Regions from separate parts of the Kluyvera sp. NPDC087067 genome, predicted to be linked through region 2. Evidence: predicted binding sites of a transcription regulator. Region 2 holds the regulator's gene; each other region holds the start of a gene.

Region 1 (7,379 bases), on a different contig from region 2:
CGTTTTTATCCAGCAGCACATAGTCCACGCCCCAGGTATCGATACCGATACTGTCGATAAGAATGCCTGCTTCGCAAACTTTGTTGAGGCCGATACGGATCTCGGCTTCCAGACCATCGATGTCCCAGGTGTCAAAACCTTCCTGCTTATGCAGGTTGTTCGCGAAACGGTGGATTTCGCGCAGTGACAGCGAGCGTGTGTCGGTATCAAAACGTGCCAGCATTACACGTCCGCTTGAGGCACCTAAATCGACGGCCACGCAATGGCGAAAAGTCATGGTAAGAGTCCTTCTAAGAGTCATTACCCATGAGTCTAAAAAAAGGGCTATGGAACTACCTTCTCGTTAATGACAGTCGCCATAAGGCGCTGGCAAGAAAGCAAAGGTGAACGTGAGAGAGTTCACAAATTCCTACGATGGCACTGCGTGGCGGGGGTGTGATGGCGAGCGCATTTCCCGATCTTTCCGGCTATTTCTTGAAAAATCGACCGGATTTGCGCGCTTTGCTGTCAAAATTTCAAGGTCAGATCTCTCATCGGATATTACTATCCTGATAACTTTTCTCATCTGGCAGGAGTCGTTATGACCGTATTACACAGCGTTGATTTCTTCTCTTCAGGTCGTCTGCCCGTGGCTATTGAACAACGACTCCCGCAGGGTGAATTTCCTGAGCATCATCATGATTTTAATGAGATTGTGATTGTTGAGCAGGGGTCTGGTATTCATGTGTTCAATGGTCAGCCACATACTATTTGTGGAGGAACTGTTTGCTTCGTTCGCGACTTTGACCGGCATCTGTATGAGCATACGGATAACCTGTGTCTGACTAACGTGTTGTATCGTGCCCCGGATGCTTTCCAGTTTTTGTCAGGACTCAATAAACTGCTGCCGCAGGAACTCGACGGTCACTATCCTTCCCATTGGCGCGTAAACCAGAGCACGTTGCAGCAGGTGCGCGCTATCGTCGGGCAAATGGAGGAAGTGAAGGACGGCATGGATATGATGTCGTTGGCTAACCGTGAAATTCTGTTTATGCAACTGCTGGTATTGCTGCGTAAAGGCAGCCAGGAGCAAGGGGCGGAAGATAACGATGCGCGGCTCAATCAGCTGATGGCCTGGCTTGAAGACCACTTTGCCGAAGAGGTGTGCTGGGAAGCCCTTGCGGATAATTTCTCCTTGTCGCTGCGCACCTTGCATCGTCAGCTCAAGCACTGCACTGGCCTGACGCCGCAGCGTTACCTCAATCGGCTGCGTCTTATCAAGGCGCGCCACCTTCTGCGCCATAGCGATGATAGCGTGACCGATATTGCCTACCGCTGTGGCTTTGGCGATAGCAATCACTTCTCCACCTTGTTCCGCCGGGAATTTAACTGGTCGCCGCGCGATATTCGCCAGGGACGCGACACGCTGCTTCAGTAACGCGAAGGTAATCACCGTTTTTTAGCTGAAAACGGCGAATAATAATCGGCTGTGAGTCGAGAGGTATCCGCGTGTCCGGCCAGTTAATTCTTCGAAAATCTGATTTTTTTGCCAACCCCACGCAGGCCGTTGCGGTGGCAGACCGCTATCCGCAGAACGTTTTTGCTGAACACACCCATGACTTTTGCGAGCTGGTGCTGGTGTGGCGCGGCAATGGCTTACATATCCTCAACGACCGTCCCTATCGCATTATCCGAGGCGATCTTTTTTACATCCGCGCGGAAGATAAGCACTCCTACGCCTCGGTTAACGATCTGGTTTTACAAAATATTATCTACTGCCCTGAGCGCTTAAAGCTCAATCTCGACTGGGTTTCCCATATTCCCGGATTGCACGGTTCACACTGGGCGCCGCACTGGCGTATTGGTAGCACGGGCATGAATCAGGCGCGGCAGATTATGACCCAGCTTGAGCAAGAGAGTCGTAAAGACGACGCGCTGGCAAACGAGATGTCCGAACTGCTGTTTGCTCAGCTGGTGGTGTGCCTCAAACGCTACCGTTACGCCACGGATAATCAGGAGGCGACCCAGAGCGAGGCGTTACTGGACCGCTTACTGACGGTGCTGGCGGGCAGTCTCAATCGTCCCTTTACGCTGGATTCCTTTTGCGAACAGCACGAATGCAGCGAGCGCACGCTGCGCCAGCAGTTTCGTAATCAGACCGGGATGACTGTGAATCACTATCTGCGTCAGCTGCGGATTTGCCACGCGCAGTATCTTCTGCAACACACGGAAATGTTGATTGGTGAAGTGGCAATGCAGTGTGGGTTTGAGGACAGTAACTATTTTTCGGTGGTCTTTAACCGGGAAGTGGGCATGACGCCGGGGCAGTGGCGGCAACGCAGTCGCATTGCCGCCTGAAGGACTTAGCTCGCCATCCCTAAACCCACGATATTGGCAGCGATAATAATCACTACACACCCGAGGCTCAGGACGCTGACCGGACGACGCCCGGCGTTTTTCCACTCTTTTAGTACCAGACCGACTAATCCACCGCACAACACATAGAAGCTCATGTGCAGCATCCAGCTCATGTAGTCATATTGCGCGGGAATGCTGGCGTGGCCCCAGGCATAGAAGAAGAACTGCAGATACCACATTAAACCGCCCAATGCCGACAGCAGAATATTGCTGATGATGAGCGCTTTTGGCAGCGAGAAATCGGTTTTTATCGACAAACTCTTCACTTTTGCCAGACGAACAAAGCAGAACCCGAGGTTCACCAGCGCGCCGCCGCCCATGATCACCACGTAGCTTGGTAAGGCGGTATACAGTGGATCGACGCCCAGCGCGGCGGCCGCTTCGTGCATGGGTTTGGCGGCATTCATCGCAAAAGACATCCCGGCGGAGAAAATGCCGCACATCACGGCCAGCACCAACCCTTTTTTCAGGTTGAAATCCTCGGCTTTAATGCCCATCTTGCGCTCTTTCAACTGGCCTGCGCGGGTCACAATACCCACGCCAATCACCGCGACCAGCACGCCAAGCAGCGTCATTTGTCCGCCCTGCGTATGCATCAGGACATCGAAGTGACCGTTCAGAATCGGCGTCATTAGCGTACCGACAATCAACGTGATCCCAATGGCAATACCGATGCCCATCGACATCCCCAGATACCGCATTGTCAGACCATAATTGATGTTACCGATCCCCCACATTGCGCCAAACAGGAATACGGGTAAAAGCGTTGAAGCGCTAAAGGATTGATAGTAAGCCCAGAAATCAGGCAGCAGCATGGCGCTGATGGCCCACGGAAGGATTATCCACGAGACGATCCCACCAATTGACCACATGGTTTCCCATGACCACCGCTGTACTTTTTTGAACGGAGCATAGAAACAGGCTGCACTGGCTGCGCCTATCAAATGCCAAAAAATACCCATCGTAATCGCATGATTCATTTATTTTTATCCTCATCCAACTTTTGTTGTATTGATCGTCTCTCGACAGGATGAGTGTAAAAATTCGTCAGTTTTTTCACCTTCAGACTGGTGCCATCGAAGCGGAAAAGGTGGCAGTGAGGGCGGTAATGGGCTGTTCTTGCTCACAAAATGCTGACTATGCGGATGTGTTATAACCTTATTAAAACTACGGCATTGATAATCATTTTCAATATCATTTAATTAACTATAATGAACCAACTGATTACGCGGCGTTTACAGTTTGCCGTCCGATAATAATGGAGATGATTATGAGCTATACCCTGCCATCACTGCCTTACGCTTACGATGCTCTGGAACCACATTTCGACAAGCAGACCATGGAAATCCACCACAGCAAACACCACCAGGCTTACGTGAACAACGCTAACGCTGCGCTGGAAAGCCTGCCGGAGTTCGCTTCTCTGTCTGCAGAAGAGCTGATTGCCAAACTGGACCAGCTGCCAGCAGATAAGAAAACCGTTCTGCGTAACAACGCCGGCGGCCACGCTAACCACAGCTTCTTCTGGAAAGGCCTGAAAAAAGGCACCACCCTTCAGGGCGACCTGAAAGCGGCTATCGAGCGTGATTTTGGCTCCGTTGACAACTTCAAAGCTGAATTTGAAAAAGCAGCGGCAACCCGCTTTGGCTCCGGCTGGGCGTGGCTGGTGCTGAAAGGCGACAAGCTGGCTGTGGTTTCTACCGCCAACCAGGATTCCCCGCTGATGGGTGAAGCCGTTACTGGCGCTTCCGGTTTCCCAATTGTGGGTCTGGACGTGTGGGAACACGCTTACTACCTGAAATTCCAGAACCGCCGCCCGGACTACATCAAAGAGTTCTGGAACGTGGTGAACTGGGACGAAGCTGCTGCGCGTTTCGCCGCTAAAAAATAATTTGCATTGCCGGTCTGTAGAAGCGAGTCTGATGACTCGCTTTTTTGTATCCGCGTAAGGAGCAGCAGATGCATTATCCGGTTGATGTGTTCATAGGAAAAATTCGCGACTACGACGGTAGCCGCCCTAGCGCCATTGCTAAAGTGCAGGTGGATGGCGAGCTTGCGCTTACCGAGCTCGGATTACTGGGCGATGAACAGGCCGAAAAGAAAATTCACGGTGGCCCAGACCGCGCGCTGTGCCACTATCCTCGCGAACACTATGCCGAATGGGCGCGTGATTTCCCCGACCAGGCTTCCCTGTTTTATGCCCCCGCATTTGGTGAAAACCTGTCAACGGAAGGGATGAACGAACATAACGTCTTTATCGGCGATATTTATCGTTGGGGTGAGACGTTAATTCAGGTCACCCAGCCGCGTTCCCCGTGCTTTAAGCTCAATTATCACTTCGCTATAAGCGATATGGCGTCGCTGATGCAAAACAGCGGCAAAACCGGCTGGCTGTATCGGGTGATTGCTGGGGGTAACGTGTTCAGCGATGCGCCGCTTGAGCTGGTTTCACGTTTAAGCGATGTGTCGGTGCATGAAGCCGGTGTGATTGCCTGGTCGATGCCGTTTGATGATGACCAGTATCACCGCTTACTGAGCGCGGCGGGGCTGTCGGTCAGCTGGAGTCGAACGATGCAGAAGCGGCGTTTAAGCGGCAAGATTGAAGATAACTCGCGACGTTTGTGGGGCAAGTAGGCCGGATAAGGCATAGCCGCCATCCGGCAATGTGCGCGGCAATGCCTGATGGCGCTACGCTTATCAGGCCTATGGGCATTATCTGCATAAAAAAATCGGCCTGCATAAGCAGGCCGATTGTGTTTTTAGGTTCGCTTGTAAAGCGGGAGCCACAGCGTTAACCGCAACCCACCTAACGGACTGTCGTCGGCTTTCACCCAACCACGATGCTGCTGAATGGCGCTTTCCACAATCGCCAGCCCTAATCCCGTGCCGCCAGACTCGCGGTCACGTGCCTCATCGGTACGGTAGAACGGGCGGAAAATCTGCTCGCGATCGTCCGGGCTAACGCCTGGGCCATCATCATCAACATTGACGGTAATACCGTCTTTGTCCACCGAGAAGCTCACGGCAATTTTGGTATGTGAGTAGCGCAGCGCATTGCGAACGATATTCTCCAGCGCGCTTTCCAGGGCATTCGGGTTACCGTACAGCGGCCACGGCCCTGGCGGGTAATCCACGCTAAATGTCTTGCCCATCTGCTCGGCTTCAAATGCAGCGTTATCAAGCACTTCACCCCACAGTTGATTCGCTTTTAGCGTTTCGCTCAACAGCGCATTTTTCTGCTGATTACGCGACATCACCAGCATGTCGTTAATCATGCTATCGAGCCGCTGTGCTTCCGTTTCGATACGCTCCAGCTCTTTGCTCTCACCGCTGCGACGACGCAGCAGGGCGGTGCCCAGTTGCAGACGGGTTAGCGGCGTGCGCAGTTCGTGGGAGATATCGGAGAGCAGCCGCTGCTGTGCGGTCATCATCTGCTCCAGCGCCATCACCATCTGGTTAAAGCTCGCTCCTGCCGCCAGGAATTCCTGCGGCCCGGCTTCCAGCTCGGGATGCTGACGCAGGTTGCCCTGGGCGACTTCATCTGCCGCATTTTTCAGCTTACGCGCCGGTTTTGCCAGGCTCCACGCCAGCCATAACAGCAGCGGGGCGCTGACCAGCATGGTCACGATAAGCAGCAACAAAGGTCTATCAAACAGCAGATTGATAAAGTCAGACTGCGAACTGCTGGCAGGACGAATCAGGTACAACTGGTAGTTGTCTTCACCGTCACGAATAGAGAATGGCCCCACCAGCTCTACGCGTCCGTACTTTTTCTTCTGCGGGTGATCCGCATTATCAGATTGGCCGATGAAATTACGGATAATCTGCATCTCGTTGCGTTCAGCGCCAATCACGCGGCCTTCGCTCGTCACTAGCAACAGACGCTGACCCGGCGGAGCCCATTTATCAATTGCGCGGAACAACCGACGCCACCACATCAAATCGTTTGGCGGATCGTTGGCTAACTCTTCTGCGACGTGCTGCTCAATCATCAAGCCCTGGCGTTGCTCGCTTTCCAGCAGCTCCGTCATCTGGCGTGAGTCGAGCTTAGGCAGCATCAACACCAGCATCAACACCAGCGCTAGCGTAAGCCAGAAGATGGCGAAGATGCGTGCGGTTAAACTTCCTATCATGAAGCGGAGACCATCAGGTAGCCGCGACCACGTAGCGTTTTAAACCATGGATGACCGTCTTTGCGTTCCGGCAGTTTACGGCGCAGGTTGGAAATGTGCATATCAATCGCGCGGTCAAACGGCGTAAGACGTTTGCCCAGCACTTCCTGGCTTAAATGTTCGCGTGAAACGACCTGACCCAGATGCTGCGCCAGCAGATAAAGCAGGGTGAATTCGGTGCCGGTCAGCTCCAGAGTCTGGCCATCAAAGCTGGCTTCCTGACGACCTGGATTCAGGCTCAGGGAGTCGACTTCAACGGTCGGCGACGTGCTCTCGCTATTTTGCTGCTGTTCGCTCCAATGTGAACGGCGCAAAATAGCGCGGATACGCGCTACCAGCTCGCGATCGTTAAATGGCTTAGGCAGATAGTCATCTGCGCCCAGTTCAAGGCCCAGAACGCGATCCAGCTCGCTTCCACGGGCGGTTAACATAATGACGGGTGTCTGGTGTGTTTGTCGTAATTCTTTAAGCGTGTCGATACCGTTCTTTTTCGGCATCATCACGTCGAGTAAAAGTAGGTCGATGCTGTCATCAATCAGCGATAAAGCCTGCTCGCCATCGTGGGCAACCAGAACATTAAAGCCTTCCATATCAAGAAGTTCCTTGAGTAAGGATGTCAACTCTCGGTCATCATCAACTAACAAAATTTTATTCATATTTTAATCCCTCCGAGGCAGAAATTACGTCATCAGGGCTTGCTAATCCATGACTTTACGTTGTTTTACACCCCCTGACGCATGTTTGCAGCCTGAATCGTAAACTGTCTCTCGTTGATTCGCGACACAAAAGTTTTTGGGAGCATGTGATGCG
Region 2 (7,379 bases):
CCAACCTGGGCACGCGCGGGTTATATTCAGCCAACCGGTCAGACGCTGCTGGCGCCACACTGGAGCTTTATGCCAGGTACCTATCAGGGTGCTGAAGCCGGGGCAAACTTTGACTATGGCGATAATGGCGCGCTGAGCTTCTCCTACATGTGGACCAATGAGTACAAGGCGCCATGGCATCTGGAGATGGATAACTTCTATCAAAACGATAAGAAGACCAAGGTCGATTACCTGCACTCCATCGGTGCGAAATATGATTTTAAAAATGACCTGGTGCTGGAAGCGGCATTTGGTCAGGCAGAAGGCTATGTGGATCAGTACTTCGCGAAAGGGAGCTACAAGTTTGATATCCCTGGCGGCCCGCTGACCACCAGCTACCAGTTCTACGGAACGCGCGACAAAGTCAGCGACGGCGGCGTGAACGATATTTACGACGGCACCGCATGGCTGCAAGCATTAACCTTTGGCTATAAGCTCAACGAAGTTTTCGACTTCCGTCTGGAAGGGACGTGGGTGAAAGCGGATGGTCAGCAGGGCTACTTCCTGCAGCGTATGACCCCGACCTACGCGTCTTCAAACGGTCGTCTGGATATCTGGTGGGATAACCGTTCTGACTTTAACGCCAACGGCGAAAAGGCAGTGTTCTTCGGTTCCATGTATGACCTGAAAAACTGGAACCTCCCAGGCTGGGCCATCGGTGCGTCTTACGTCTATGCATGGGATGCGAAACCAGCGACCTGGCAGATCAACCCAGATGCCTACTACGACAAGAACAACACCATCAAAGAGTCTGCGTACAGCCTCGACATGATGTACACCGTTCAGGAAGGTCGTGCGAAGGGGACATTGTTCAAACTGCACTTCACGCAATACGACAACCACTCCGATATCCCAAGCTGGGGCGGTGGTTACGGCAACATCTTCCAGGATGAGCGCGACGTGAAATTCATGATGATCGCACCGTTCACTATTTTCTGATGCAGGATGCGGCAGGGGGAAACCTCTGCCGCTGCTAAGAGGCCCGTCGTATGAAAAAACTGATTATTGTCGCCTTAATGGCTACCGGCCTGACCGCCTGCGGGCAGTCAACTTCACCGGCACCGAAAGAAGATAGCAAACTCAAGGATGCCTACAGCGCCTGTATTAACACCGCGCAGGGGAATCCCGATAAAATTGAAGCCTGTCAGAGCGTGCTGAACGTCCTGCGTCAGGATAAGAAGCACGAACAATTTGCCAATCAGGAAAGCGTGCGCGTGCTGGATTATCAGCAGTGCATTCAGGCCCGCAAAACGGGTAACGATCAGGCGGTTGCTGCCCGTTGTGATAAAATCTGGCAGGAAATTCGCAGCAATAATACGCCACAAAAATAAAATAAACCGAACGCTGATAACTGAAAAAACCGCTGCTTGCAGCGGTTTTTTTATGGCGCCAGCCTAACGACAGGCAAAAAAAAACCAGCTCGCAATGGCTGGCTTTTTACGAAAGCAGAAAATTACTTTTCGATGATTTCGTGAGCGTTTTCATCTTCGCGGCAATCGCCTTCAGCGCAGTGACCGTAAAGATAAAGACTGTGGTTAGTTAAGCGGATGCCATGCTTGGTCGCAATTTCACGCTGACGCGCTTCAATGGAATCGTCGCTAAACTCGATAACCTTGCCGCAGTCGAGGCAGATCAGGTGATCGTGGTGATGCTGCTGGGTCAGTTCGAAAACGGATTTGCCGCCTTCAAAATTATGGCGTGTCACAATGCCAGCATCATCAAATTGGTTAAGAACACGGTAAACCGTGGCGAGGCCAATCTCTTCACCCATGTCGATCAGGCGTTTGTATAAGTCTTCCGCGCTGACATGGTGGTTATCAGGTTCCTGAAGAACTTCGAGAATCTTCAACCGTGGAAGTGTGACTTTCAGGCCAGCCTTCTTTAGTGCGGTATTATTGTCAGTCATGCGGAATCTGTCCTGTTGCTAAACGATTAACTTCCATCAGCGAAAGTTTCACAGAGAATGCACCCGAATTAATGCGTCTCATTATAGAATGCCCCTGGCAAAATGAAAACAGCAAGACTCGGGTCAGCTAAGCTTTCAAAAACGAGGCTTCATCGACAAATCAGGCGATGGAACAACGCTAAATCAGAAGATATTGTACAGGTATGTGGCAAAAAGTTAAAAAAATGTAGCTATTAATTTGATTGCTTTTACCTATTAATGAGGCGCGATTATATTATCGCGCCTCATTTGCATCAGGCGTTTTTGATTTCATCCAGGTGCAGTTCTTCTGCCACCTGCTTAACCCACTTCTCAACGCGCTCAGCGGTCAGTTCTGGCTGGCGATCTTCATCAATGGCCAGGCCCACAAAGTGATCGTCATCGGCAAGGCCTTTAGACGCTTCGAAGTGGTAACCCGCAGTAGGCCAATGGCCGACGATGGTCGCACCGCGTGGTTCGATAATATCGCGGATGGTGCCAAGCGCATCACAGAAGTATTCAGCATAGTCTTCCTGGTCGCCACAGCCGAACAGCGCAACCAGTTTACCATTGAAATCAACTTCTTCCAGCGTCGGGAAGAAATCATCCCAGTCACACTGTGCTTCGCCGTAGTACCAGGTTGGGATACCCAGCAGCAGAATATCGAAGGCCGCCAGGTCTTCTTTGCTGCTCTTGGCAATGTCGTGTACTTCAGCGACATCTTTGCCAAGCTGTTTTTGAATCATTTTTGCGATATTTTCGGTATTACCGGTATCGCTACCGAAGAAGATGCCAACGATTGCCATGAGTAAAATAACCTCTTGAAACTTAATGAGATGGTGGTGGATTATTGCCCACAGATAAGGGCAATCATAGCAGAACAGAGAAGGGTGCGGAAACAGCAATCGTGCCGTACTGCACACTCTGCTACATGAAAGTGTGTTTTGGGGGGATTTTCAGACTTTCCCCTGTCCGTGCAGCAGCGCAAGCTGACTCATCAACATTTCTTCGATAAGTTCGCTGCGGCTCATATCACGGGCAGTCGCCAGTTCGTTGAGCGCATCAACGGCCTCGACGTTCAGCTTTAGCTCAACGCGCTTCAGCCCGCGAACCTTGTCGCGTTTTAACTGATTGCGCTTGTTGATGCGGAGCTGTTCGTCACGCGAAAGCGGATTGGTTTTTGGTCTTCCCGGCCGACGCTCATTTGCGAACAAATCTAGTGTCGTACGGTCCGTTTGTTCTTTTGCCATGGTTCTGAGTGACTTCGGGGAAAACAAGCTACCGGGCAGCGCCCGATGCAGACAGCGCGCAATCATACATCAGTGGAACCCGCACGCCAACGACCGCGGCTATTCTGGCGCGCGGTCGTTGCATTTTTAATCACTCTGCGAGGTAGCGGCGAATCGCGCGCAGTACCGCGTCAGGTTTTTCGGCGTGAACCCAATGCCCGGCACCGGCAATAACGTGCGCTTTGGCCTGCGGGAATTGCGCCAGTAAGTCGTCGCGATAGGCTTCGGTGACGTACGGCGAATTGCCGCCGGGAATAAACAGAGCAGGGTGGTCCCACGCGGGAATGGTTTCCCAGCCGACGATATTGGCGTATTGCTCCCACAGCACCGGGACGTTAAAGCGCCACGCGCCGTCGACAAACGATTTCAACAGGAACTGAATCACGCCTTCTTCATTTAAGAACTCACGCATCACCGTGGCGGCCTGCTGGCGCGTGGCTACGCCCGCATTGGTGACAGCATTAATCGCGGCGAAAATTTCGTCATGGCGGCGGACGTGATAATTCACCGGAGCAATATCAATCGCCACCAGATGGTCAATACGATCCGGGGCCAGCGCCGTTAGCGCCATGACCGCTTTGCCGCCCATCGAGTGGCCGATAACCGTGGCCTTCTCAATATTGTGCGCGTCGAGGGTATCCACAAGATCCTGCGCCATCGCGGGATAGTTCATCTCCTCAGAACGCGGCGATAATCCGTGGTTACGCATATCGACCTGGAGAATATCGTGGTCAGAAACCAGATCGCGGGCGAGGATCCCCAGATTGTCCAGACTGCCAAACAGGCCGTGAACGAGAACGATGGGGGAATTATTGTGCAGGTTTTGTGCAGATTGCGCTCGGACATTCAATTTCATAGCAAAGTTCTTTTTTTCGCGTTGTCGGGTTAGGGTATCATGTTGGACATTCTAACGCTCAGGGGCAAGTCGGGAACTCATCCTAATTTTGCCGTCTTCCTGGTTTGGCGCTACCCGCTGTTGGGTTTTGACTTTATAATCCCAATGAATTGTATTCAGAAAAATTATCGCACCGGATTAAGATGAAAACGATCGAAGTTGATGACGAGCTCTATCGCTATATTGCGGCTCACACTCTGCACATTGGCGAGAGCGCGTCCGACATTTTACGGCGTATGTTGAAATTCTCCGCCGCTTCACAGCCCGCAGCGATTGCTGCGCCGGTCGTCAAGGCAGAACAATCGGCGCCCGCGCCAGTGGCTGCTCCCGTTGCTGAAGTTAAAACGGTAAAAACGGCTAAAGACAAAGTCCGCGCCATGCGCGAACTGCTGCTCTCCGATGAATATGCCGAGCAGAAAAAAGCGGTTAACCGTTTTATGCTGATTTTAACCACGCTGTATTCGCTGGATAACAAGGCTTTCGCTGAAGCCACCGAATCGCTCCATGGTCGTACCCGCGTCTATTTTGCCGCCGATGAGCAAACGCTTATCAAAAACGGCAACCAGACCAAACCGAAACAGGTGCCGGATACGCCATACTGGGTCATTACCAACACCAATACAGGCCGTAAATGCAGCATGGTCGAACACATCATGCAGTCAATGCAGTTCCCGGTGGAATTGATTGAAAAGGTTTGCGGTACTATCTAAATACTTTAACCCTTGCATAAGAAGGACCAGGCAATGGCAAACCATACCCGTGCGGGTCAACCCGCACAGCAAAGTGATTTGATCAACGTCGCTCAATTGACGGCTCAGTACTACGTATTGCAGCCCGAGGTGGGTAACGCGGAACACGCGGTGAAGTTCGGGACTTCCGGTCACCGTGGCAGCGCAGGTCGTCACAGCTTCAACGAAAAGCATATTTTAGCCATTGCTCAGGCGATTGCTGAAGAGCGCGCGAAAAATGGAATTACGGGCCCATGCTATGTCGGAAAAGATACTCACGCGCTCTCTGAGCCTGCGTTTATCTCCGTCCTTGAAGTGTTGGCAGCAAATGGTGTCGATGTCATTGTGCAGGAAAATAACGGCTTTACGCCAACGCCTGCGGTTTCCAACGCTATCCTGGTTCACAACAAAAAGGGTGGCAAGCTGGCTGATGGGATTGTGATCACCCCATCCCACAACCCGCCGGAAGATGGCGGTATCAAATACAACCCGCCAAACGGCGGCCCGGCTGATACCAACGTCACCAAAGTGGTTGAAGACCGTGCGAATGCACTGTTAGCCGCTGACCTTAACGGCGTGAAGCGTCTGTCTTATGCCGAAGCCCTGGCTTCAGGCCATGTGCAGGAAGTCGATCTGGTTCAACCGTTTATTGAAGGGCTGGCGGATATCGTCGATATGGCGGCTATCCAGAAAGCGGGCCTGACGCTGGGCGTCGACCCGCTGGGCGGCTCCGGTATTGAATACTGGAAACGTATTGCCAAGCACTACAACCTGAATCTGACTATCGTCAACGACCACGTCGACCAGACCTTCCGCTTTATGCACCTTGATAAAGACGGCGCAATCCGTATGGACTGTTCCTCCGAGTGTGCGATGGCCGGTCTGCTGGCGCTGCGTGACAAATTTGATTTAGCGTTTGCCAACGACCCGGATTACGACCGTCACGGTATCGTCACCCCGGCCGGTTTGATGAACCCGAACCATTATCTCGCCGTGGCAATCAACTATCTGTTCCAGCATCGTCCACAGTGGGGCAAAGACGTGGCGGTCGGTAAGACGCTGGTCTCTTCTGCCATGATTGACCGTGTGGTTAACGATTTGGGTCGTAAGCTGGTGGAAGTCCCGGTGGGCTTCAAATGGTTTGTTGACGGTCTGTTCGACGGCAGCTTCGGTTTCGGCGGCGAAGAGAGCGCGGGGGCATCGTTCCTGCGTTTCGATGGCACGCCGTGGTCTACCGATAAAGACGGCATCATCATGTGTCTGCTGGCGGCAGAAATTACCGCAGTCACCGGTAAGAACCCGCAGGAGCACTACAACGAGCTGGCGGAACGTTTTGGCGCGCCGAGCTATAACCGTTTGCAGGCGAGCGCAACCTCTGCCCAGAAAGCGGCGCTGTCTAAACTGTCTCCAGAAATGGTGAGCGCCAGCACGCTGGCAGGCGATCCTATCACCGCGCGTTTGACGGCCGCACCGGGTAACGGCGCGTCTATTGGCGGGCTGAAAGTCATGACCGACAACGGCTGGTTCGCTGCGCGTCCATCTGGTACGGAAGATGCTTACAAAATTTACTGTGAAAGTTTCCTCGGCGCTGAGCATCGTCAGCAGATTGAGAAAGAAGCGGTAGATATTGTCAGCGAAGTGTTGAAAAACGCTTAAGCGTTCAGTGCAGGTTGCCGGATGGCGGCTACGCCTTATCCGGCCTACACCAATTCGGTAGCCCGTCCAGGCGTAGCGCCGCCGGGAATTCCCCGGAGTCGGCGTACCGCCTCGTCCGGGCTACTCGACTATCTGGACTTTATCAGCCGTTTAAAAGGGAGCCAATTGGCTCCCTTTTTTAATGGATAAAACCCGAGGATGGCGATTAACCGTGTTTGTTTTTCAATTCCGGTCAACACTAATCGGTAGCCCGGCCAAGCGTAGCGCCGCCGGGAATTCCCCGGAGTCGGCGTGCCGCCTCGTCCGGGCTACTCGACTATCTGGGCTTTATCAGCCGTTTAAAAGGGAGCCAATTGGCTCCCTTTTTTAATGGATAAAACCCGAGGAGGGTGAATTAGCCGTGTTTGTTTTTCAATTCCGGTCAACACTAATCGGTAGCCCGTCCAGGCGTAGCGCCGCCGGGAATTCCCCGGAGTCGGCGTGCCGCCTCGTCCGGGCTACTGGACTATCTGGACTTTAACACCCGTTTAAAAGGGAGCCAATTGGCTCCCTTTTTTAATGGATAAAATCAGAGGATGGCGATTAACCGTGTTTGTTTTTCAATTCGAAACGCGGTGATACCAGACCGTAGAGCGTCCATCCGAGGAAGGTCACGATGGAACCATACAGCATGGCTTCTTCGCCAGAGGAGAACAGGGCGTAGAAGCTGTACATCGCACCGATAAAGGCCACGATATTAGCCATCCGCGCTTTACCCGCCGGCACATTCGCCATCCGTTGGATAATGACCAGAGCGGCCATCGACAGGATGTACGGAATGATGTTGGTGACAACCGCCAGGTTAACCA
Region 3 (7,379 bases), on a different contig from region 2:
GGTTTCCATCACGCCATCGCCTTTGCTGGCTTCGATTGGGTTCGCCAGTACGCTCAGGCTAAAGGTGTCTTTCAGCCCCTGCCAGGTTTCATCTGCCGCTTCTAACAGTTCTTCACCGAGATTGAATTCCTGTGGGTTAAACGCTTCATTCTGGATGTTTTCGGCGGTGTAGAGGGTATTGAGCGTACCGACAACCACCTCTTTCGCCATCGCCCCGGTAAACAGCCCCACGGTGGCCTGCCAGTTATCGTCATGGACGCCGATAGGTTTAAAGACCGGCGTAATCGCCCGGCTGACGGAAGCCAGCGCGGAGTCGTTAATGTTGTCAACAATCTTGCCGCTAAACGAGAAGCTGTTCAGCGCGCTCAGGAAAATACTGACGATAACGATAACTTTACCCGCGCGCAGCACGAAGCCTTTCAGGCGTTGCCAGGTCTGGATAATCAGGCTCTTTACGTGCGGCACGTGGTATACCGGCAGCTCCATAACAAACGGCGAGGCTTCGCCACGCATAATGGTGTATTTGAGCATCAGGCCGGTCAGGATAGCGATAGCGATACCCAGCACGTACAGCGAGAATACGACCAATGCGCCGCCCTGGCCGAAGAAAGCCGCGGCGAAGACGGCGAAAATAGCCAGACGCGCGCCGCAGGACATAAACGGCGCCATCATGATGGTCATCAGACGCTCACGCGGAGCATCCAGGGTACGGGCGCCCATCACCGACGGGACGTTACAGCCAAAGCCGACAATCAGCGGAACGAAAGATTTGCCCGGCAGACCCAGCGACTGCATCAAACGGTCCATAACGAACGCCGCACGTGCCATGTAGCCGGAATCCTCCAGGAAGGAGAGGAACAGATACATCATGCCGATTTGCGGCACGAGTGGCAGCACGGTGTTAATACCGCCGCCAATCCCCTGGGCGAGGAATACGGTGAGCCAATCAGGGAAGTGCAGGGTGTAGCCAATCCACTGAATACCATGGATAAACAGGGCAACCGAGCCACCATCAAAGATAGGCTGTAGCGCGCCGCCGATGTTAATCGCCAGTAAGAACATCAGATACATGACGAACAGGAAAATCGGTAATCCCAGCACGCGGTTGAGGACGATTTTGTCCAGCGCGGCGGTAAAACGGCTAGGTTCGGCGGTGAGGGTGTTACTCACGGCGTCACAAATCGCGGCAATGCTCTGATAACGCGCATCGGCGATATGCAGCGCCGGGTCGTCGAGTTCCTCACTCAGGTTAGCGAGTGAGATGTCCAGTTTGTGTGCGGCGTCACCTGCATAGGCGCGGCTATAAATATCGCCTTCCAGCATTTGCAATCCGAGCCACTGGCGCTGACGTTCCGGGATATCTTGCGCCATCTCGCGGGCCAGATTATCGGCTTCACGCAGCAGCGGCTTTGGATAGTGCACCAGCTCCAGCGAGACATTTTCCTGATGGCGATCGATGGCTATTTTCAGCGCTTCCAGGCCGCGACCACGGGTTGAGACCAGCGGGATAACCGGGCAACCCAGACGAGCGGAGAGGGCGTCGACGTCGATGCGGATTTGTTGCTTCTCGGCAATATCCAACATGTTTAGCGCAACCACGCAGGGGATCCCCAGCTCAAGCAGTTGTAATGTCAGATAAAGATTTCGTTCCAGGTTGGAGGCGTCGACCACGTTTATCAACAGGTCGGCATCGCCGCTCAGAATGTAATGGCAGGCGATTTGTTCATCCAGCGAGGTTTGTGAGGAGATAGTGGTGAGCGAATAGGTGCCTGGCAGGTCCACCAGCGTGGCCTGATGGTCAGTCGTTGTAAAAGCCCCTTCTTTGCGTTCAACCGTTACCCCCGCCCAGTTGCCCACACGCTGGCGCGCGCCGGTTAACTGATTAAATAGGGTGGTCTTGCCGGAATTAGGATTGCCAATTAAACCAATGGTTATTTTTTTCATATTTCAGACTCTTAGTACCGGGCTAGGGTTATTGCGTGACGGCTTCTAATTCAATAAGCGCGAGATCTTTCTTTCGCAATACCAGGCTTACGCGACGGGTTTCAATATGAATAGGGTCGCCGAGTGGTGCAACGCGAACCACATTAAAGGACGATCCCGGCAGCATGCCCAGGGACAGCAGTTTCTGACGATAAGCTGGGCTAATTTCGCGGGAGAAACCGACAATCTTCCACGCAGTATCAGGTGTAAATTGCATATAACCTACTTGTGTGTCGCTAGCTGAACGAGGGGAGCACCGCGCGCTGCCAGGCGGCAACCGGGGCGTCGTCAACGAATATAGAGATAAAGCCTACTGGAAGTGATGATAATGAGAATGGTTTTTATCATCAATACATATTATGCGATCGGTGAGGATTTCGAGTGAAATTTGCACTTTTTTTGATATGACGCAAGCAACCCATTGTAGCTGTAAATGAATTAAATATTATTTTCTTCGCTTAATGTTTAATTAAGGTTTCATTGGTTAATAAAATAAAACGCGATGGAGCTTATTATTAAAAGCCTATAAAAAAATGAATTGTAGGATGAGATATATTGCGGTAGCCCGGGCGAGGCGTTTTAACGCCGACCCCGGGGAGGCTCTGGAGCGTTTCCCGGCGTCGCTACGCTCGGCCGGGCTACTTGATACTATTTAGTCGTTGTAGGCCGGATAAGGCGCAGCCGCCATCCGGCAATCCGTATTGCCCGATGGCGCTACGCTCATCGGGCCTAAAAGGGTTAGCGTTTTTTACCCATCGCGGCGGCAAGTGCATCCATCATCGCGCTATTACCGGCAGGCTGTGCTTCACGACCGCGTGGTTTAGCGGCTTTTGCGGCCGGACGATTATTGCCCTGGCTGCGTTCGTTACCGCCTGCGCTGCGACGGGCATTGGTTTCGCCCGGCTGCTCGTCCAGACGCATAGTCAGTGCGATGCGCTTACGTTGCAGATCAACTTCCAGCACTTTCACTTTGACGATATCGCCCGCTTTTACCACGGTATGGGGATCTTCAACGAACTTATCCGCCAGCGATGAAATGTGTACCAGACCATCCTGATGCACGCCGATATCAACAAACGCGCCAAAGTTGGTCACGTTGGTCACGGCACCTTCCAGTACCATTCCCGGCAGCAGATCGTTCATGGTTTCCACGCCATCGGCGAACTTCGCGGTTTTAAACTCAGGACGCGGATCGCGACCTGGTTTTTCCAGCTCTTTGATGATGTCGGTGACGGTGGGCACACCAAAACGCTCGTCGGTAAACTCGGAGGCTTTCAGGCCGCGCAGTTCGTCGCTGTTACCCATCAGATCTTTGAGCGCCTGCTGGGTGGCGGCCAGAATGCGTTCGACCACCGGATACGCTTCCGGGTGAACGGTTGAGGCATCCAGCGGGTTATCGCCGTGGTTGATACGCAAGAAGCCGGCGCACTGCTCAAAGGCTTTCGGCCCTAGGCGGCTGACCTTCAGCAACTGCTGACGGTTCTGGAACTGACCGTTCTCGTCACGCCAGGCGACAATATTCTGCGCCATCATGCGGGTTAAGCCCGCCACGCGGGTGAGCAGCGGTACGGAGGCGGTATTGAGGTCAACGCCTACGGCGTTCACACAGTCTTCCACTACCGCGTCCAGCTTACGTGCCAGTTGAGTCTGGCTGACGTCGTGCTGATACTGGCCAACGCCGATCGATTTCGGATCGATTTTCACAAGCTCCGCCAGCGGATCCTGCAAACGACGGGCGATAGACACCGCGCCACGCAGGGAAACGTCAAGGTCAGGGAACTCCTGTGCAGCCAGTTCAGAGGCAGAATAGACGGACGCGCCCGCTTCGCTGACGATCACCTTCTGAGCGGTGACTTTCGGGAACTGCTGCTGGACATCGAGGTAGAAGCGTTCGGTTTCGCGTGAAGCGGTGCCGTTACCGATAGCCACCAGTTCCACGTTATGCTTTTCGCACAGCGCGGCGACGACCATTGCGGCTTTCGCTGCCTGACCGGTATGTGGATAAATGGTATCGGTGGCGACCAGTTTACCGGTGCCATCAACCACCGCCACTTTGACGCCGGTGCGCAGGCCAGGGTCGAGGCCCATCGTGGCGCGCAGGCCAGCCGGGGCGGCCATCAGCAGGTCGTGCATATTGCGGGCGAAAACGTTAATCGCTTCGTCTTCCGCGCGCTCGCGCACGGTGCCCATCAGCTCGGTTTCAAGGTGCATCAGTATTTTGATACGCCATGTCCAGCTGATCACCGCTTTACGCCAGCTGTCCGCCGGGGCGTTGTTCAGACGCAGGCCGAGGTGATCGATAATAATCTGTTCGCAGTAGCTCTCTTTTGGCGGCTCGTCGAACTGCGGGTCAGCATTTAAAGAAAGCTGCAGCACACCTTCATTGCGTCCGCGGAACATCGCCAGCGCGCGGTGAGAAGGGGTGGTAGAAATCGGTTCGTGATGGTCGAAGTAGTCGCGGAATTTTGCGCCTTCCTCTTCTTTGCCGCTGACCACGGTGGCGACCAGATGGGCGTTTTTCCACAGGTAGTCACGTACTTTTGCCAGCAGCGCCGCGTCTTCAGCGAAACGCTCCATCAGAATATAGCGCGCACCATCGAGGGCGGCTTTGGTGTCGGCAACGCCTTTATCGGCATCGATAAACTTCTCAGCTTCCGTTTCCGGCGTGTGGGACGGGTCGTTCCACAGCAGGTCGGCCAGCGGTTCCAGACCGGCTTCAATGGCTATCTGTCCGCGCGTGCGGCGCTTTTGTTTGTAGGGCAGGTAGAGATCTTCGAGCTCGGTTTTGTTCAGCGTACCGTTGATCGCTTTTTCAAGCTCTTCGGTCAGCTTGCCTTGTTCACCGATCGATTTCAGGATGGTCTGACGACGATCTTCCAGCTCACGCAAATACCCCAGTCGGGTTTCCAGATTACGCAGTTGCGTATCATCCAGACCGCCTGTGACTTCCTTACGATAACGTGCGATAAACGGCACGGTGTTCCCTTCATCAAGCAGGCGAACGGCGGATTCCACCTGTTCTGCTCTGGCCTGAAGTTCACCCGCAATAATGCGGCAGAGCGAATCATTCAACATGGCTTGGTTTCACTGTTAGGTCATAAAATCAGGGGACAGTTATACGGATTGACCGGCAAAAATGCCAGTCGTCAGCCGGGGCTTCGGAATGTTCCGGCTCATTTCACGTATTCAATTTCGTTCACATACCAGCTGGCTTCCCCCGCCGGTGTGTTCACTAAGGCGAGATCGCCCACCTCTTTTTTCAGCAGCGCGCGGGCCATCGGCGAGTCGATGGAGATATAATCTTTACGGCCAAAAATTTCATCGTAACCGACAATACGAAAACGCTTGGTTTCACCGTCGTCGTTTTCAATTTCAACCCACGCGCCAAAAAACACTTTGCCTTCCTGCTGAGGTGAATAATCAACAATCCTCAGGTTCTCCAGACATTTGGTTAAATAACGCACGCGGCGATCGATTTCTCTCAAGCGTTTTTTATTATATTGATAGTCCGCATTTTCACTGCGATCGCCGAGACTGGCGGCCCAGGTCACTTTTTTGGTGACTTCCGGGCGTTCTTCGCGCCAAAGATAATCCATCTCTTTTTTGAGCTTTTCGTACCCTTCACGGGTGATCAACGGTGTTTTCATCTTTTAGTGCTTACCTGGCTGTCGAGTAATCAATGCGCACAATACGTATTACGCCAGCATACCGACAGAATAAATAATGTGTACTAAGATTCATTGTATACTTAACTTGCTGTTAAATATGCTTTGTAACAATTTAGCCTGGAATATATACCAGATTTTGCTGGTCGTACGTTCAGGCTTTTTTGAGAATACGTACTAATTAATTGTTGCGAACCTTTGGGAGTAAAAACAATGCAAGAGAATTATAAGATTCTGGTTGTGGATGACGACATGCGCCTTCGCGCGCTACTGGAGCGTTACCTGACCGAGCAGGGCTTCCAGGTTCGAAGTGTCGCTAACGCCGAACAGATGGATAGATTGCTGACGCGCGAATCTTTCCATCTGATGGTGCTCGATTTAATGCTGCCTGGCGAAGATGGCCTGTCTATTTGCCGTCGTCTGCGTAGCCAAAGTAACCCGATGCCGATCATTATGGTGACGGCGAAAGGGGAAGAAGTTGACCGTATCGTTGGCCTGGAAATTGGCGCCGACGACTACATTCCAAAACCGTTCAACCCGCGTGAACTGCTGGCCCGAATCCGTGCGGTACTGCGTCGCCAGGCCAACGAGCTGCCGGGCGCACCTTCTCAGGAAGAAGCGGTGATTGCCTTCGGTAAGTTTAAGCTCAACCTCGGCACCCGCGAAATGTTCCGTGAAGATGAGCCTATGCCGCTGACCAGCGGTGAATTTGCCGTGCTGAAAGCGCTGGTAAGCCATCCGCGTGAGCCGCTGTCTCGCGACAAGCTGATGAACCTGGCGCGTGGCCGCGAATACTCAGCGATGGAGCGTTCTATCGACGTACAGATCTCGCGTCTGCGTCGCATGGTGGAAGAAGATCCGGCGCACCCGCGCTATATTCAGACCGTCTGGGGTCTGGGCTATGTATTCGTCCCGGACGGTTCTAAAGCATGAGGCGACTGCGCTTCTCGCCACGAAGTTCGTTTGCCCGCACGTTGTTGTTGATTGTCACTCTGCTGTTTGTCAGCCTTGTGACAACCTATCTGGTCGTGCTGAACTTTGCGATTTTGCCAAGCCTGCAGCAGTTTAATAAGGTTCTCGCTTACGAAGTGCGTATGCTGATGACCGATAAACTGCAGCTGGAAGACGGGACGCAGCTTGTCGTGCCGCCGGCATTTCGCCGCGAGATTTATCGTGAGCTCGGTATCTCACTGTATTCTGATGAAGCCGCAGAGGAAGCGGGGCTTCGTTGGGCGCAGCACTATGAGTTTTTAAGTCAACAGATGGCCCAGCAGCTCGGTGGGCCGACTGAAGTTCGCGTTGAAGTGAACAAAAGCTCCCCGGTGGTCTGGTTAAAGACCTGGCTGTCACCCAATATCTGGGTGCGCGTGCCGCTGACCGAAATCCATCAGGGCGACTTCTCTCCACTCTTCCGTTATACCCTGGCAATTATGCTGCTGGCGATAGGCGGCGCATGGCTGTTTATCCGCATTCAGAACCGACCCTTAGTCGATCTTGAGCATGCCGCGCTACAGGTCGGCAAAGGGATTATTCCGCCGCCGCTACGTGAATACGGGGCGTCGGAGGTGCGTTCGGTGACCCGCGCCTTTAACCATATGGCCGCAGGCGTGAAGCAGCTCTCAGACGATCGCACGTTGCTGATGGCCGGGGTGAGCCACGATTTACGTACGCCGCTGACGCGCATTCGTCTGGCGACCGAAATGATGAGCGAACAAGATGGCTATCTTGCTG
Region 4 (7,379 bases), on a different contig from region 2:
GTAATCCAGCGACCCCACATCGCCCGGGAGAGCGAGCTGTTCATCGAGCTTAATGGCCTGATTCATCCGAGCAGAGACCTGAGTACCGCCAAACATGACGGGGGTGCTGCGATCGCTATAGGGCTGATAAATCTGCCTGATGGTCTGTTCGGGTGAGAGCGGCGGCGTGCCTGCTTGAGCCGCCGTCGCGGTCAGAAGAGCGAAAATAAGCAGCAACGGCCATGTCGCCAGTGATTTCATAGGGGCATCCCTGATGGTGAAAAGTCAGCCAGCAGGTTAGCAACGGCGAGCGCAGGAAGGGTATTGATGATTTCTGAAAAAGCCCGGCAAGTGCCGGGCTTATGGGATTAACCGCCGAATTGATCCGGATCCGGGCCTAAACGTTTGCCCTTGTCGAGGGCGGTGAGGTCAGCCAACTCGTCTTTATCCAGACGGAAGTTCCAGACATCAAAGTTTTCGGCAATACGCGATGGCGTGACCGATTTTGGAATCACCACCAGACCGTTGTCGAGGTGCCAGCGAATAACAATCTGCGCCGGGGTTTTACCGTATTTTTCCGCCAGTTTATGAATAATCTTCTGGTCGAAAACGCCTTCGCCGCCCTGTGCCAGCGGACTCCAGGATTCGGTCTGAATCTTGTGCGTGGCGTTCCAGGCATGCAACTGACGTTGCTGCATCAGCGGATGAAGCTCAATCTGGTTAATCACCGGCGCGACGCCAGTCTCATCAATCAGCCGCTGCAGATGCGGTATCTGGAAGTTACACACGCCGATGCTCTTCACCAGCCCCTGCTTTTGCAGCTCGATAAGCCCTTTCCAGGCTTCGACATAATGATCGATTGCCGGGACGGGCCAATGGATTAAATAGAGATCAAGATAGTCGAGCTTAAGCTGTTCCAGACTCTCCTGAAGCGCCTCGGCAGGGCGCAGATGCGCATCATTCCAGAGCTTGGAGGTGATGAACAGATCTTCACGGGGGATGCCCGCGGTGCTGATAGCTTGACCGACTCCCGACTCGTTTTTGTATGCGGCGGCGGTATCAATAGACCGGTAGCCCACCTCGACAGCCTTATGGACTGCGGTGATGACCTCTTCGTTGCTAGCCTGCCATACGCCCAGGCCTAACTGCGGCATTACATTGCCATCGTGCAGCTTAATCACGGTTGGATGTGTCATGCATTTCTCCTTTTCACGAGCTTCCCGGCGCTGGCGCCGGGAAGGTTTGTCGGATCAAGTTTGGTCCAAATATGCAAAAACGAAAAGTTTAGCGGATAAGGATTAACGTGCTGCTTCGTAAATACGACGGCTGACGTCGAGGGTAATATCCTGATTTTCACCCAGTTTAGTCATACCGTGTTCTTCGAGTTTTTTCAGCAGTGCCGGGATTGAGCTGCCGTCCAGACCGTAGTCAGACAAGCGAGTCGGTACGCCCATTTTTTCGAAGAAGCTGCGGGTTGCGGCGATAGCAGCATCGATACGCGCATCGTCAGAACCTTCGGTAATGTTCCACACGCGTTCGGCGTATTGCAGTAGCTTAGCGCGCTTGGTATCACGTTTTTCATTCCACAGAGAAGGCAGAACGATAGCCAGCGTTTGGGCGTGATCCAGACCGTGCATCGCGGTCAGTTCGTGGCCCAGCATATGGGTCGCCCAGTCTTGCGGAACGCCTGCGCCAATCAGACCGTTCAGCGCTTGAGTGGCTGCCCACATGATGTTAGCGCGCACGGCGTAGTTTTCGGGCTCCTGCAGCGCTTTCGGGCCGTCTTCAATCAGCGTCAGCAGAATGCCTTCCGCAAAGCGATCCTGAATTTTGCCATCGACTGGATAGGTGACGTACTGTTCAACGGTGTGAACAAAGGCGTCAACCACGCCGTTCGCCACCTGGCGCGGAGGCAGAGTGTAGGTGTAAACCGGGTCAAGAATGGCGAATACTGGCTGCACATGCGGTGACATAAACGCACGTTTGTCACCGGTGGTTTTGCGTGAAACCACGGCACCTTTGTTGGATTCGGAACCGGTCGCTGGCAGCGTCAGCACTGAGCCCATTGGGATCGCGCTGGTGACATTGCTGCCGTAGGTTTCCAGAATTTCCCACGGGTCGACGTTGACGTCGTAGTGCGCTGCTGCCGCGATAAATTTGGTCCCGTCAAGTACCGAACCGCCGCCGACGGCGAGCAGGAAGGTCACTTTCTGTTCGCGGGCAATTTTCACCGCGTTCATCAGCGTCTCATAGGATGGGTTCGGCTCGATGCCGCCAAACTCCAGCACGTCCAGGCCTTTTAAAGCCTCCAGTACCTGGTCCAGCACGCCGGTTTTTTTCACGCTGCCGCCGCCGTAGGTGACCAGAACGCGGGCGTCAGCCGGGATTTGCGCGCGCAGATTTTCGATGGCGCCTTTGCCGAACAGAATGCGGGTTGGGGTGTGAAGATCAAAATTGAACATGGCTCGTTCCCTTATTGGTGGGTAAAACGTAGGCGGTGAGATGTCCCGCCGAATGACATCATTGTGGTCTTAGCGGGTGCAGCTCTCAATGCACATTTCTGCGTTTGTCTTGCCTATTTCTCCATAGGGCTGGAGAAATACGTTAATCACAGCCAGAATGTCAGCGTCGTAAAAGGTCACTGGAGCGTTCGTTGATGAATCGCGAAGATATCTGTGCACTGCTCACAGAAAAAATTAAGCAGTTGAAAAATAAAGAACAAAGTATCAATTCCCTGCTGCCGGATATCCAGCTTCTTTACGGTACACAGCCCTATGGGCGCACGCCGGTGATGTACCGGCCAGGCATCGTGTTTCTCTTTTCAGGCTATAAAATCGGTTATATCAACGAGCGCACCTTCCGCTACGATGCGAATGAATATCTGTTGCTCACCGTACCTTTACCCTTCGAATGTGAAACTTTTGCGACCGAGGATGCGCCGTTGGCCGGATTACGGGTTGATGTCGATATTTTGCAGTTGCAGGAACTGTTGATGGATATCGGCGAAGATCCGCTGTTTCGTCCGGGGATGGCGGAAAGCGGCATCAACTCCGCCACGCTGTCAGAGGAAATTCTCTGTGCCGCTGAACGGTTGCTGGATGTCATGGAGCGGCCGCTGGATGCGCGTATTCTGGGTAAACAGATTGTGCGTGAGATGCTCTACCATGTGCTGATTGGCCCGCGCGGCGGAGCGTTGATGGCGCTGGTTAGCCGTCAAACGCATTTCAGCCAAATCAGCCGGGTGCTAAAGCGTATTGAGGGGCAGTACACCGAGGCGTTGAGCGTTGACCAACTGGCCGCCGAGGCGAATATGAGTTTGTCGGCGTTCCACCATAATTTTAAAGCGGTGACCAGCACCTCGCCGCTGCAGTATCTGAAAGCCTATCGCCTGCATAAAGCCAGAATGATGATGGTGCATGATGGTCTAAAGGCCAGCGCGGCGGCGATGCAAGTGGGGTATGAAAGCGCCTCACAGTTTAGCCGTGAGTTTAAGCGCTATTTCGGCATAACGCCGGGGGAAGATGCGGCAAGATTGCGCGGGATATAAGGTGGGAGCTAACCCCGGCGTCGCTGCGCTCGGCCGGGCTACCGATTAGTGTAGGCCGGATAAGGCAAAGCCGCCATCCGGCAATGTGCGCGGTTATGCCTGATGGCGGCTTTGCCTTATCAGGCCTACGTGTTGTCAATGCCCACAGTATCTACAACGTCAGGCTCAACGACGCCATCACGCGTCGCAGTATTTCTTCTTAATCACCACAAAGAGCGTTCCCAAAAGCCCCGCAACCAGCAGAACAATCGGCAGAATCATCAGACAGGTCATCACCTGGTCTTCGTGGCGTTTCACAAACGGAATCATGCTCAGCGCATAGCCCAGACCCGTCACCACCGCGACCCACAGCAGCGCGCTCAGCCAGTTGAACAACTGGAAGCGGCGATTCGGCAGCCCGGAAATGCCTGCCATGGTTGGCAGCAGCGTGCGAACAAACGCCAGGAAACGTCCCGCCAGCAGCGCCAGCAACCCGTGACGGTCAAACATACAGGTTGCGCGCTGAAGATATTTATCCGGCAGCTGCGACATCCAGCCCTTAACGACACGGGTATTGCCCAGCCAGCGTCCTTGAAGATAGCTTAGCCAGCAGCCAAGGCTCGCGGCGGCCGTCAGAATAATCAGCGTCGGCACGTAACCCATCACGCCCTTTGCAATAAGCGCCCCCGCCAGCAGCAGCAGGCTATCACCGGGTAAAAAGGACGCGGGAAGCAGGCCGTTTTCCAGAAACAGTGTGGCAAACATGACCAGATAAACGATCCCCACGACGTGCGGATTCGCCAGAGCAGCAAAATCGTGCTGCCAAAGCGCGGCGACAATATCTTGAATTACGACCATGAACATTCCTGTGGAACAGCATTTTCGCCCATTGTACGCGCGAAAGATGAAGAACACCTTGATCGTGTGCGCAACAAATGAAGCGACGTTGTTCTGATTTACTGACAACAATGCGGGATTGGTTTACACCCGGCGCCAGGCGACGCCGGGCTATAGGTTATGTTACACGATGCGTGAAAAGCCTGCTGATAAATCCGCAATCAGATCGTCAACGTTTTCTAAACCGATATGAACGCGAATTAGGGTGCCGGTGAAATCAATTTTGCCGTCGGGGCGAATGCTCTGCAGCTCTTCTGGCTGATTAGCCAGGATCAGCGACTCGAAGCCGCCCCACGAGTAAGCCATGCTGAACAAGGTGAAGTTGTCGAGGTAAGCGGCCAGTTCATCCTGGGTTAAATGCTTTTTGAGCACGAACGAGAATAGGCCGCTGCTGCCCGTAAAATCACGTTTCCAGAATTCATGCCCTTTACTGCCCGCAAGGGCGGGGTGGTTGACGCGTTCAACCTGCGGCTGTTGCGCGAGCCATTCGGCGATTTTCAAGCTGCTCTCATGATGCTGGCGTAGGCGCACACCCAGCGTGCGCAGGCCACGGCTGGTCATGTAGGCGGTATCGGCGTCCAGCATCTGACCCATCAGGTAGGCGTTCTCACGCAGCTGCGCCCAGCACCGTTCGTTAGACACCGCGGTACCGACCATCGCGTCAGAATGACCAATCAGGTACTTGGTGCCCGCCTGAATGGAGATATCGATGCCAAATTCCAGCGCTTTAAACAAAATACCCGCCGCCCACGTATTATCGATCATGATGATGGCGTCGGGGGCAACGCGACGCACGGCTGCAACGATCGCCGGAACGTCGTGCACTTCCATCGTGATAGAACCGGGTGATTCGAGGAACACCACTTTGGTATTGGGCTGAACCAGGGCGGCAATCTCGTCGCCAATCAGAGGATCGAACCAGCTGGTGGTCACGCCGAGTTTGCCGAGGATTTTGCTACAGAAATCCTGGGTCGGTTCGTAGGCGGTATTGGTCACCAGAATATGGTCGCCCTGCTCGATAAACGCCAGAATCGTATTTGCTACCGCCGCCGCTCCGCAGGGAAACAGCGCGCAGCCTGCGCCGCCTTCCAGCTCGCACATCGCCTCTTGCAAAGAGAAATGGGTCAGCGTACCGCGGCGGCCGTAAAACAGCTCGCCGTTCGCGCGGTTGTGCGTGGCATGCTTCTTGGCAGCCACCGTGTCAAAGACCAGCGATGAGGCACGCTGAATCACGCTGTTCACCGATCCTTGAGTAAATTTTTTGCTGCGTCCGGCGTTAACCAACGCGGTATCGAGGTGCTTATCTGCCATGTTTGTCATACCTGTTTTTATACGTCTGGACGTCTAAATTATCACGATTGCTGAGAGGGTGTACCCTTTCCCATGCATACAGTAGAAAATTTTGCTTTAACGCACGCAGAAAACTTTTTTACTGCGTAAGCGCAAGGAAAATAAGTGTGATTTAGGTCAATATGCAAATACTAATGAGAACTACTATCAATTCGAGGTTTTTTTGATATTATTGTGTTCAGATTTTGTGATTTATGTCCTGGAGATACACAGTGGGTAATAATTTGATGCAGGCGGATCTCTCCGTTTGGGGTATGTATCAACATGCCGACATCGTGGTTAAAGTGGTCATGATCGGCCTGATTCTGGCATCCGTCGTCACCTGGGCGATTTTCTTCAGTAAAGGTGCAGAACTTCTCGCCCATAAGCGCCGCCTCAAGCGCGAACAAAAACTGTTAGGTGATGTGCGCTCCCTCAACCAGGCGAGCGAAGTAGCGAATGCGTTTGACGCTCGCAGCCTGAGCAGCCAGCTCATCAGTGAAGCGCAGAACGAGCTGGAGCTCTCTGCGGGTTCGGAAGACAACGAAGGCATTAAAGAGCGTACCGGTTTCCGTCTTGAGCGTCGTGTGGCGGCGGTTGGGCGTCACATGGGACGCGGTAATGGCTTCCTGGCGACTATCGGTGCTATCTCCCCGTTCGTCGGTCTGTTTGGTACCGTCTGGGGCATCATGAACAGCTTTATCGGTATTGCTCAGACGCAAACCACTAACCTGGCGGTGGTTGCGCCGGGGATTGCAGAAGCGCTGCTGGCAACGGCAATTGGCCTGTTTGCTGCGATTCCTGCGGTCGTTATCTATAACATCTTCGCGCGTCTTATCGGCAGCTTTAAAGCGAACCTCAGCGATGTTGCAGCCCAGGTATTACTGCTGCAAAGCCGCGATCTGGATCTCAGCGCCAGCGGCGTGCATCCGGTTCGTACCGCCCAGAAATTACGAGTAGGTTAATGCCCCATGGCTATGCGTCTTAATGAAAATCTGGACGATACCGGCGAAATGCATGACATCAACGTAACGCCGTTTATTGACGTTATGTTGGTTCTGCTGATTATCTTCATGGTGGCCGCGCCGTTGGCTACCGTGGACGTTAAAGTGAATCTGCCGGCTTCCTCTAGCCAACCGCAGCCGCGCCCGGAAAAACCGATCTATCTGTCGGTGAAAGCGGATAAATCGATGTTCCTCGGCAATGAACCGATCACCGATGACAGCATGGTTGCATCGCTGGATGCGCTGACGGAAGGCAAGAAAGATACCACCGTCTTCTTCCGTGCTGATAAAACGGTAGATTACGAAACGATGATGAAGGTGATGGATACCCTGCATCAGGCGGGCTATCTGAAGATTGGCCTCGTCGGCGAAGAAACCGTCGCCAAAAAATAAGTCTCCCGAATGGCGCATTACGCGCCATTCTTTTTTCTGCCCGGCTGTTAAATATTTCCCTTAAGTCTTATTATTTCGCGGTACTAAAAGTATTGGTTAAATATTATTTATCCGGACTTCATTTAATTAATATATTTCAATCTTAAAGTGGCTAGCTATAAATAACCTTCCTACGCTTAAATCTCAACGCTAACAATAATATAAAGTACCTGCGGCGGACGGAAGATTTTATGACGATAACGGCATTACAG

Evidence for each region. The regulator Fur, encoded in region 2, represses iron uptake genes when iron is present. The targets are predictions, from matches to a motif close to ATAATAATGAGAACNACTATCAA.
Region 1: the regulator Fur is predicted to act here: its motif matches at 3,573-3,595, upstream of sodA (superoxide dismutase [Mn]).
Region 3: the regulator Fur is predicted to act here: its motif matches at 2,306-2,328, upstream of feoA (ferrous iron transporter A).
Region 4: the regulator Fur is predicted to act here: its motif matches at 5,881-5,903, upstream of exbB (tol-pal system-associated acyl-CoA thioesterase).

Annotation. Positions count from the first base shown of each region.
Region 1 covers NZ_JBIUZS010000011.1:41,896-49,274, forward strand. Annotated here, with positions in the region: gene rhaB (rhamnulokinase) at 1-277, opposite strand, end outside; gene rhaS (HTH-type transcriptional activator RhaS) at 581-1,417, shown strand; gene rhaR (HTH-type transcriptional activator RhaR) at 1,489-2,337, shown strand; gene rhaT (L-rhamnose/proton symporter RhaT) at 2,343-3,377, opposite strand; gene sodA (superoxide dismutase [Mn]) at 3,668-4,288, shown strand; gene yiiM (6-hydroxyaminopurine reductase) at 4,357-5,031, shown strand; gene cpxA (envelope stress sensor histidine kinase CpxA) at 5,157-6,530, opposite strand; gene cpxR (envelope stress response regulator transcription factor CpxR) at 6,527-7,225, opposite strand; gene cpxP (cell-envelope stress modulator CpxP) at 7,375-7,379, shown strand, end outside.
Region 2 covers NZ_JBIUZS010000004.1:395,114-402,492, forward strand. Annotated here, with positions in the region: gene chiP (chitoporin) at 1-978, shown strand, start outside; gene chiQ (ChiQ/YbfN family lipoprotein) at 1,029-1,370, shown strand; gene fur (ferric iron uptake transcriptional regulator) at 1,493-1,945, opposite strand; gene fldA (flavodoxin FldA) at 2,239-2,769, opposite strand; gene ybfE (LexA regulated protein) at 2,920-3,213, opposite strand; gene ybfF (esterase) at 3,344-4,108, opposite strand; gene seqA (replication initiation negative regulator SeqA) at 4,291-4,857, shown strand; gene pgm (phosphoglucomutase (alpha-D-glucose-1,6-bisphosphate-dependent)) at 4,891-6,531, shown strand; gene potE (putrescine-ornithine antiporter) at 7,114-7,379, opposite strand, start outside.
Region 3 covers NZ_JBIUZS010000010.1:13,040-20,418, forward strand. Annotated here, with positions in the region: gene feoB (Fe(2+) transporter permease subunit FeoB) at 1-1,944, opposite strand, end outside; gene feoA (ferrous iron transporter A) at 1,973-2,200, opposite strand; gene ACIPDS_RS19835 (Tex family protein) at 2,722-5,058, opposite strand; gene greB (transcription elongation factor GreB) at 5,157-5,630, opposite strand; gene ompR (two-component system response regulator OmpR) at 5,862-6,581, shown strand; gene envZ (two-component system sensor histidine kinase EnvZ) at 6,578-7,379, shown strand, end outside.
Region 4 covers NZ_JBIUZS010000002.1:503,570-510,948, reverse strand. Annotated here, with positions in the region: gene ACIPDS_RS07755 (DUF3828 domain-containing protein) at 1-240, opposite strand, end outside; gene dkgA (2,5-didehydrogluconate reductase DkgA) at 348-1,175, opposite strand; gene yqhD (alcohol dehydrogenase) at 1,278-2,441, opposite strand; gene ACIPDS_RS07740 (AraC family transcriptional regulator) at 2,636-3,526, shown strand; gene yghB (DedA family general envelope maintenance protein YghB) at 3,704-4,363, opposite strand; gene metC (cystathionine beta-lyase) at 4,526-5,713, opposite strand; gene exbB (tol-pal system-associated acyl-CoA thioesterase) at 5,965-6,696, shown strand; gene exbD (TonB system transport protein ExbD) at 6,703-7,128, shown strand; gene ACIPDS_RS07715 (methyl-accepting chemotaxis protein) at 7,359-7,379, shown strand, end outside.